Regions from separate parts of the Brevibacterium sp. HMSC08F02 genome, predicted to be linked through region 2. Evidence: predicted binding sites of a transcription regulator. Region 2 holds the regulator's gene; the other holds the start of a gene.
The links. Region 2 encodes HspR, which represses chaperone genes until heat shock. Its sites were predicted from a motif close to AAGTTGAGTCNNNNNGACTCAACTT; they were not measured.
Positions count from the first base shown of each region.

Region 1: the regulator HspR is predicted to act here: its motif matches at 2,449-2,473, upstream of HMPREF3172_RS03670 (LppM family (lipo)protein).

Region 1 covers NZ_KV789350.1:8,948-13,359, forward strand. Annotated here, with positions in the region: gene HMPREF3172_RS03650 (RelA/SpoT domain-containing protein) at 1-413, shown strand, start outside; gene HMPREF3172_RS03655 (hypothetical protein) at 410-673, shown strand; gene HMPREF3172_RS03660 (hypothetical protein) at 827-1,165, shown strand; gene HMPREF3172_RS03665 (NADP-dependent oxidoreductase) at 1,325-2,323, shown strand; gene HMPREF3172_RS03670 (LppM family (lipo)protein) at 2,528-3,466, shown strand; gene HMPREF3172_RS03675 (hypothetical protein) at 3,545-4,138, opposite strand; SAM riboswitch class IV at 4,110-4,222, opposite strand.
Region 2 covers NZ_KV789354.1:151,947-156,358, forward strand. Annotated here, with positions in the region: gene dnaK (molecular chaperone DnaK) at 1-77, shown strand, start outside; gene HMPREF3172_RS05415 (nucleotide exchange factor GrpE) at 77-748, shown strand; gene HMPREF3172_RS05420 (DnaJ C-terminal domain-containing protein) at 886-1,890, shown strand; gene HMPREF3172_RS05425 (heat shock protein transcriptional repressor HspR) at 1,890-2,345, shown strand; gene HMPREF3172_RS05430 (hypothetical protein) at 2,474-3,670, opposite strand; gene HMPREF3172_RS05435 (maleylpyruvate isomerase family mycothiol-dependent enzyme) at 3,924-4,412, opposite strand, start outside.

The DNA.
Region 1 (4,412 bases), on a different contig from region 2:
TCAGCGATATCGCACAGGTGCGGACTGTAGAAGCTGCGATCCTCGATGTTTGGGAAGCTCAGGTCGCGAAGGTGTACGACTACATCGAGTGCCCGCGTGAGTCAGGGTATAGAGCAGTGCATATCGTGGTGAAGCGCGATAGCTTGCCGATCGAGATTCAGATACGTTCACGCAGGATGCATGCATGGGCCGAATTCGTCGAACGCATGTCGGGACACTTCGGGCGCAACCTCAAGCAGGACGCCGGTGACCACCCGGTACAGATTCTGGCTCGGACAATGGCCGAAATATACCGCCTCGAAGAAGAGCAGAAGCGCGTTCCGATAGACTTGATTGACAAGGCAAATCGCCAGATTGCAGAAGTGAACAAGCTGCTCACCGCGAGCGTTGACAAGCAGGAGGGCGCGTCATGAGCAACATCAATCATTTCCTGCTCGTCTTTGACCATGTCCAGGACAAGCTCATCATGCAGGAGTCTTTTGGCACTGATGCGGAGCGGGCAATGGAAGAATACGCAAAGCTCGAAGCGGAGTACCGCGACTCACTATCTACAGACATTGTTCTTGTCGGCTCAGATTCCCTCGAAACGGTGAAGGCAACACACAGCACCTACTTCACCGGTTTCGCAGCAGCAAGCGGAGCAGACGGCCTGCTGGAGACGCTGACACCGTAACGACCTCACCACAGCGTCCTTGCAGCTAAAGCACCGGCCTACAGGTGCGTAATGCTCGAGAGAACAGTAACCCCACAGCACGCAGGGTGTGGGGTTGCTTTTGTTTACGGAAACGAGCGGGCGCTAAGCCCCGGCTGTGGTGAGGACGGTCCGATGCCAGAGTTTGATGACGTCAATAGGTACTTCGAGTCGATGCATCGAGTTTTCTATGCGCTGTTGCAGGTTGCTGATGAGGCCAGCGGGCGGGAGCCTGTGCAGAAGTACATGCCGTTCGAAGAAGACCCGGATCTGTTTTTCGATGATGCTTATCACGCGGTGCTGGAAGCTGGCGCAATAGTTGAAGATGACGAACTTCTGGCAGAGGCAGTAGCGACCGGGAACGAGTTCCTCGAGGTGCTTGAGGAAGAAGGCACGGAGGAAGACAGGTTCAACTTCCGCTATTACTTCGACCCGTTCGTTGAAATGCACCGTCAGGCGGGCCTGGACGTCTGAAGCCTCCGGATGCAGAGGCCGCCACCGAAAGATGGGAGCTTTTGCCATTCCGCTTGGAATTTTTGCACGCCTTGCAGTGCTGGACTGGGCGAGAAGTGACAAGCATCGAGGCCCTGTTGGTTTCGCAGTAGCCTCATTGGCGAAAGGATGCAGTTCTTCATGACGACTTCTAAGCAGTGGGTTCTGGCTTCTCGCCCCACCGGCACCCCAACTATGGACAACTTCCGCCTCGAAGAGGTGGAGCTTCCTGAACTTTCCGACGGGCAGATCCTCGTAGTGAACAAGGTCAACACGGTTGACCCCTACATGCGCGGCCGGATGAACGATGTGAAGTCCTACATCCCACCTTTCGAAATCGACAAGCCGATGACCGGTGGCGCTGTCGGCATCGTCCGCGAATCCCGCTCCGAGAAGTTCAAAGTGGGTGACGCCGTCAGCCACTCGCTGGGTTGGCAGGACGTCGCCGTCGTCGATGAGTCAGCCGCCAAACCCGTCGACCTCGACATGGCACCCGCGCACGCCTACCTCGGCATCCTCGGCCTGACCGGTCTGACCGCCTACGTTGGGCTGACCCGCATTGCCGAAATCAAGGAAGGCGATGTCGTGTTCGTTTCCGGCGCGGCCGGCGCAGTCGGCTCGGCTGTCGGTCAGTTCGCACGCCAGCTCGGCGCATCGAAGGTCATCGGATCGGCTGGCACCGACGAAAAGGTCGAGCGGCTCAAGGAGCTCGGCTTCGACGCCGCCATCAACTACCGCGAAGGCAATCTTTCCGCACAACTCAAGGAAGCTGCGCCAGAAGGAATCGACCTGTACTTCGACAACGTCGGCGGAGAACACCTCGAAGCAGCCATTGCCCGCATGAACGAGTTCGGCCGCGTCGCCATGTGCGGCGCGATCGCACAATACAACAACACCCAGAAACCTTCGGGGCCGCGCAACCTCGCACTGGCCATCGGCAAGTGCCTCACTCTGCGCGGATTCGTCCTCGGCAAGTATTCGGACGCCGCCCCTGAATTCCAGGAGCGCATGGCTCCGCTTGTCCTCAACGGCGACATCAAATACGACGTGACCACCCGCCACGGCATCGAAGCCATGCCTGAGGCATTCCTCGAGCTTTTCACCGGCGGCAACACCGGCAAGATGATCGTTGAGATGTGACCACTGGGGTTCGCAAGCCGTGGTGAGCTCCTCCTCGTGAGAATGACGAGGGGGAGCTCACCACAGGGGCTCCCATCTAAAAGCCGGTAAGTGCGTCTAGACAAAAGCTGAAGATTTCAGCCCTCAACCTTCGCGTCGCCGGCTAAACTTTTGCCCAGATTCACGCCGCGCGAAGGGCGCCGGCACATTCCGGAGGGCCAACCCATGCAGAATCTGCAGAAGAAACTCACCCGAGCGCTTGCCGTCGGCCTGGTTCTGATCATGGGCTTTGTTCTTGCCGGCTGCGAGGGCGTTGCGGCGGGGAAGCTCAATATTGATTTGAGCTTTGACAAGGAAGGGCGTCTCACAGGCACTTACAAGTTGGTGGTTGACACCGCCCTCGTTGAAGAGGAATTGTCAGCTTCCGGCGCCTCGCTCGACAAGGATGAAGTCAGTAAGCAACTCGACCGGCTGGTCGATGACCTGGAGAGTGACGCCCCAGAAGGGATGACGGTCGAGAAAATCGACACCGAGTCCGAAGCGGGGCTGAACATCACTCTTGACAAGGTGCCGTCCGGCGAATTCGACATCGACGGCCTCGAGGGCCCTGACGTGGAGCTAGTTGAGGCGGAAGGCTACGTTGCGGGCTCAGCGATGAATCCAGTCGGGCCAGAGGTGCTCTTTAACTACGGGCTGCCGACGGATCCCTCCGAGGTGCTCACTGAAGCTCAGATGAAATTCACCTTCCCCGGTGACGTCGAACACCACTACGGCGGCCAGGCCAACGGCAACACCGTCACCTGGGACCTTCTCTCTTTCGAAGGATTCGCAATGGGTTTCCAAGCGAAATCCTCCTCGAGCGTCTTAGCCGGCACCGGATTCTCATGGACGTTCATAGCCGGTTTTATCGGCTGGACCGTCGTGCCGATCATCATTGCGGTCGTGATAGTGGTGATCGTAGTCAAGAGGCAGAACAAACAGCGCCCAGCAGCAACCTCACCTGGAGGCTCCGGGCCGTATCCGCATGCCGGGCAGCAGAAGGCCAACCCGGGCCAGGTGCCCCACGGCGGGCAGAACCCACCGCGGGGATACCCGGGCCAGCAGCCGCCGCAGAACCCACCCCACGATTCAGGGCCGACGCCGCCCAACCCTCCTCAGAGGTAAGCCTCGGCAGCCCGCAGCTGACACATTCGGCTGAACCGCAGGGCGCAGGCGAAGCTAGGCGGGACGCTCTTTGCTTGATCAGTCGGAAACGACCTGCGTATTCCCTCCTTTGGTGAACCTCACCGTGCCCAAGGGCGGCAGGTTCCACCCATGAAGGATGTGGCTGAGCGCTCGGCTGGGCGACTGCGCTTGGTGCAGACGCTCAAGCCATGGCCGCCAGGCATCCGCATTGAGTCGAAAATCCGGGAAATAGTCGCCGAACCACTGTTTGAAAAGATGGCCGTGTGCGGTTTCCTGCAATTCGCCCTTCTTGCGCGCGCTCGATAGTAGCTCAGCGAGTAAGAAGTATTGGAGCGGGCTGAAGCCTGCACTGTGCAGTTCTGCGGCTGTGTCTTTCCAAGATTGGGGGACGCGCGTGCCGCCCTTGACGACGCTGCCTGCAATGAAATTCATGATGGTCGCCCCTGGGAACGCAGGGCAATGGTCGAGCATGTAGCGAGACCACAGAGGGCGATCAGCTTCAGGGACTTCGCCCCAACCATCCGTTGGGTCGACGTTGTCAGATGTGCCTGTACCGGTGTTGCCACGGTGAGTAGACATGGGAATGTTCCTTACCGGATCCCAATGCGTTTGCGCGACGGGATCCATCGACTTGCATGAACGTTTGCTCATGCCGGTTCTTCCCCTGGGGCACCCCGCTCGATGGAGAGGGTTGCCGTGCAGCCAGCCAGGTACTGAAAGCTGCAACTCTTGAACCTGCTGACAACATACTGGAACTGGAGAAACTTCGGGCGGAAGCGGTAACAAACCGTCATATTTGCATACGCGTCCCAACCTCTCTGTTTGCGGCTAGAATCACGCTCAAACACACGCCGCAAAGTGAAGCAGGGAACCAACCGGAGGCAACCCTATGCAGAACCTGCAGCCGAAACTCACCAGAGCACTG
Region 2 (4,412 bases):
GCGCACAGGCTGACGCAGGTTCTGCTGACGACGATGTCGTTGACGCCGAAGTCGTTGACGAAGACGAGGAGAAGTAATGACCACCGAGAACCCAGACGGCCGCGACGCCAGCGACCAGGGCTTCTCGTTCAAGGACAACCGTCGGATTGATCCCGAAACCGGTCAGGCCCGCCCCGCGGGTCAGGCCGGGGACGGGGCCGACGCCCCGGAGTCCGAACAGCAGCCGGAAGCCCAGCAGGGTGCAGAGCAGCCGGCGGCCGACGCCTCGGATCTCGGTGTTGAGATTCCCGACGACGCTTCGGGCATCGAAGATGCCGAACCGCAGCCGGAATCGGACGAAGCCAAGCGCTACCTTGACGACCTGCAGCGGCTCAACGCCGAATACGCGGCCTACCGCCGCCGTTCGGAACGCGACCAGGAGGTTGCTCGCGCAGCTGGCCTGCAGGGCGCGGTTGAAGCTCTCATGCCGGTGCTTGACGAAGTGAAGCTGGCCCGCGAAGCCGGCGACGTCACCGGTCCGTACGAAAAACACGTCGACAGGCTCCTGGAAGCTCTCGGCAAGCTTGATGTCGTGCAGTACGGCGAAGTCGGCGAAGTCTTCGACCCAAACATCCACGACGCTCTCATGCAGCAGCCTTCGGCTGATGTTGAAGAGCCCACGGTGTTCATGGTCATGCAGCCCGGCTACAAAATCGGCGAACGTGTCATTCGGGCGGCTCGGGTAGGAGTTCACCTCCCCGAAGCCTGACACGCTCACAGCTGCCGAGGCGGAGCTTCCGACCACCCGCAGGGGCACCCAGGTGCCCCACGGGGAAGGTGGGGCTCCGCCTCGGCCGCTAGAAGAACCTAAGAACAGACCATTTCGGCATTGAAAGGAGGGGCCGGATGAACTCGGGACCGCAGAATGAGTGGTTCGAGAAGGACTACTACAAGACGCTCGGAGTCTCCAAGGATGCCTCCGATGCTGAAATCAAGAAGGCCTACCGCAAATTGGCCCGCAAGTATCACCCGGACGCCAATCCGGGAAACGCGGAAGCAGAAGAGAAGTTCAAAGAGATCTCGGCTGCCAATTCGGTGATCGGCGATCCGGAAACCCGCAAGCAGTATGACCAGGTGCGCGCCATGGGCGGCGGCGCCAGGTTCCAGGCGGGTGCTGGCGGTGCTGGTGCCGGTGGCTTTGGGGACATCTTCTCCGGACTGTTCAACACCGGTGGAGGGGGTCGGACTCGTGCCGGTGGATATGCCGGTGGTTACCCCGGCGGGGGTCCGGATCTTTCTGACCTGTTCGGCGGCGGCTTTGGCGGTGGCGGTTTCGGTGGCTACCAGCAGGCTCCGCAGAAGGGCGGGGATATCCGCTCGAAGGCTTGTCTGAGCTTTACGGAAGCCGTTGAAGGCGCCACCGTGAAACTCAAGATGCCCGGTGGCAAGCCGCTGACTGTCCGTACTCCCGCGGGGGTAAAGGACGGACAGGAGGTTCGCGTTCGCGGCAAGGGCAAGCCCAGCCCCAACGGCGGTCAGGCCGGAGATGTGATTCTCACGGTTGAGGTTGCACCGCACAGTGTTTTTACGCGCGATGGCAACAATCTGCGCATGACGCTGCCGGTCACGTTCCCGGAGGCTGCTCTTGGAACTCAGGTTTCGGTGCCCACTTTGGGCGGGCAGCCGGTCACCATGAAGATTCCTGCGGGTACGCCGTCGGGCCGCACACTGCGCCTGCGTGGGCGGGGCATTGATGCCAAGTCCGGTAAGGGCGATCTGCTGGTGACCGTCGAGGTGACGGTGCCGCGCAATCTGAATGCGGATGCGAAGAAGGCCGTCGAGGACTTCGCTGCCGCCACCGAGGGTGAAGATCCGCGTGAGGGCCTGCTGCGGAGGGCGGGTGAAGCGTGATGATTCCCGCTGACCGCCCTGTCTACATGATTTCGGTTGCCGCGGAACTTGCCGGGATGCATCCGCAGACGCTGCGGCAGTATGACCGGCTGGGGCTGGTGACGCCTCAGCGGTCTGCTGGACGTGGTCGTCGCTATTCGGCTGATGACATTGAGAAGCTTCAGCTGGTGCAGCGGTTGAGCCAGGATGACGGCATCAACCTCGAGGGCATTAAGCGGATCCTGCGGATGCGCGAAGAAATCGAGGCTATGCGCCGCGAACAGGAAGCTATGCGCGCCGAAATGGACGCGATGCGCAGGCGGCTGGAGACTGCCGGCAGGATTTTCGCAGCGGCGTCATCTGGTGATGTTGTGTCCTTGTTTGAGGACTCGCAGGGGGCAGGCCGCAGGGCGCGTCCGGCCAGGCGCATTGCCGGTGTTCTGATGCCGGGCACTTCGTCGCGTCGTACCCGGTAGCGGCTCCGCCGGCCGTTTTGCAGTAAGGCCCTGAGCGGCGCGGCTTTCAAGCAACAAGGAGGGGCGGCCCTGTGTGGGCCGCCCCTTCTAGTGTCAGTTCAGAGCGTCAGTTCTGGACTGTGTTCTGCTCAGGCCTTGCGGGTGCGGCGGGTGAGCAGAACGGTTGCGCCGCCGACGGTGAGCAGTGCGACACCTGCTGCCAGGCCCCCGAGGCCCTGACCGGTGCGCGGCAGGGTGCCGGACGAACCGGACGTGGTCGATCCGCTCACGTTGTCCGAGGCGCCACCGGAGACGGATCCGCCGCCGCTGCCGGCCTGTTCATCGCTTCCGGTCTGGTCGTCGCTGGATTCGCCCGCGTCGCTGCTCTTGCCGGAGACGACTTCGAAGGAGTCTTCGAGCTTCTGGTCGTCGAATTCAGCGGTCACCTTGTACTTGCCGAGGTATGCCGACGGGTTGGACTTGTCGACACCGGCTGCGGAGAAGACGGCGTTGCCGTCCTTATCGGCAGTTGCGGTGGTTTCGTACGCCTTCACGTTCTTGGCGTTGCCGGAAACACCGGTGACGGTGAACTTCACCTTGGTGCCGGGCTCGAGGCCGGAGACGGTCGCAACGACGCCCTTCTTCTTGTTGACGAAGTCAGCGGCGGTGACCTTCTTGTCCGACAGGTTCAGAGCCGGGTCCTTAGCCGGAGCTTCGTCGTCGCTGTCGTCTTCATCGGCAACGACCGAGAACTTGAGGGTGTCAACTTTAACGGTATGGGTCTCGAAGTCCAGGAACACGTCGACTTCGTATTCGCCGAGGAAGTGTTCGGCGTGTTCGTCATCAATCTTCGGCTTGACGGTGGCTCCGGCATTGCCGCTCTTATCGACTTCTACTTGCTCGGAGTGGATGACGGCCTCGCTGCCGCTCCTGCGCAGCCAAAAGTCGACCGTGTTGCCGGGCTCGCCGTCCATGTACCGGACGTCGATGCCCTTTTCGCGAAATTCGCTCAGGGTGATCTTGTCAGCACTGATTTCAGCTGAGCCTATGTCGTTAGTGCCCTCTTCATCTTCGCCGGGGTTGTTGGGGTCTTCTTTGCCGCCCTCACCAGAGTTGTTTGGGTCTTCGGTGCCGTTACCGTCACCCTCGCCGGGTGCGGGTTCTTCGCCTTCACCGGGTGCGGGAGGCTGGGCGCCTTCGTCGGTAGGCTGCTCTTCCTGCTGGGGCTTGGGCGTCGGTGTGTCCGTCGCGGGTTCGTCTGCGAATGCGGGTGCTGCAATTGCTCCGAGCGAGCCGGTCAGTCCAAGCGACAGAGCCACGGCTGGAGCGAGGATGTTCTTCTTCACTGCGATCCTTCGAGTCATACGGTGCTCACGGCAACAGGTGCCGATCAAAAGGTCCACATGAGCCTAAAGATCGCTGAATTGCGCCCGCAAGCACTCTGAGGGAGTACGCGAAAGTAATTTCAAAAGCCGAAAAAGTCCCTGGTGAGGGCGGTGTGTTTACGCAGAGTTCATTTTCAGAATGTCCGGAATCCCGGAAAATCTGAGTAATTGTTATTTAAATGAGGCAAAAGGCGGTCTGCGCTGCGCTGCTCGGTCACACCCAGGGTGGGGGAATGGGCAGATCTTCCGGCGTGGCCGCACCGGCGCCGCCCTTCGCATCGTCCTGCCTGCCTGATGCCGGCCATCCGCGGCCGATTGCGTACTGCAGCAGCTCATTGAATTCGCCCGTCACCTCAACGGGCTGACTGAAGTCAGTTTCGTTCTTCTCGGTTCCGGGAATGTCGATGCGCCACTCGGCGAGATCTTCCCGGTCGGTCACGTGGAAGAGGAAGTTCGCGCGGATCTCTGTCTTCTTCCAGTAGCCAAGAAGCTCAGCAAAAATACGGTCGGCGGCGGCTGTCGGGAAGTCGAGTGCCGTGTATCCGATGTTGAGGTCAAGTGCGTGGACCAAGCATTCCCGGGCGCGCGCCCACGGAATAAACGATGCTGCGGTTTCTTCGCCCTGCCCCGTGCGTACGAGCGCCGACCAGGCGTCGTCGTTCATCGTGTTGAGTGCTTGTGTGAGTTCCTCGGAAGCTTCGTG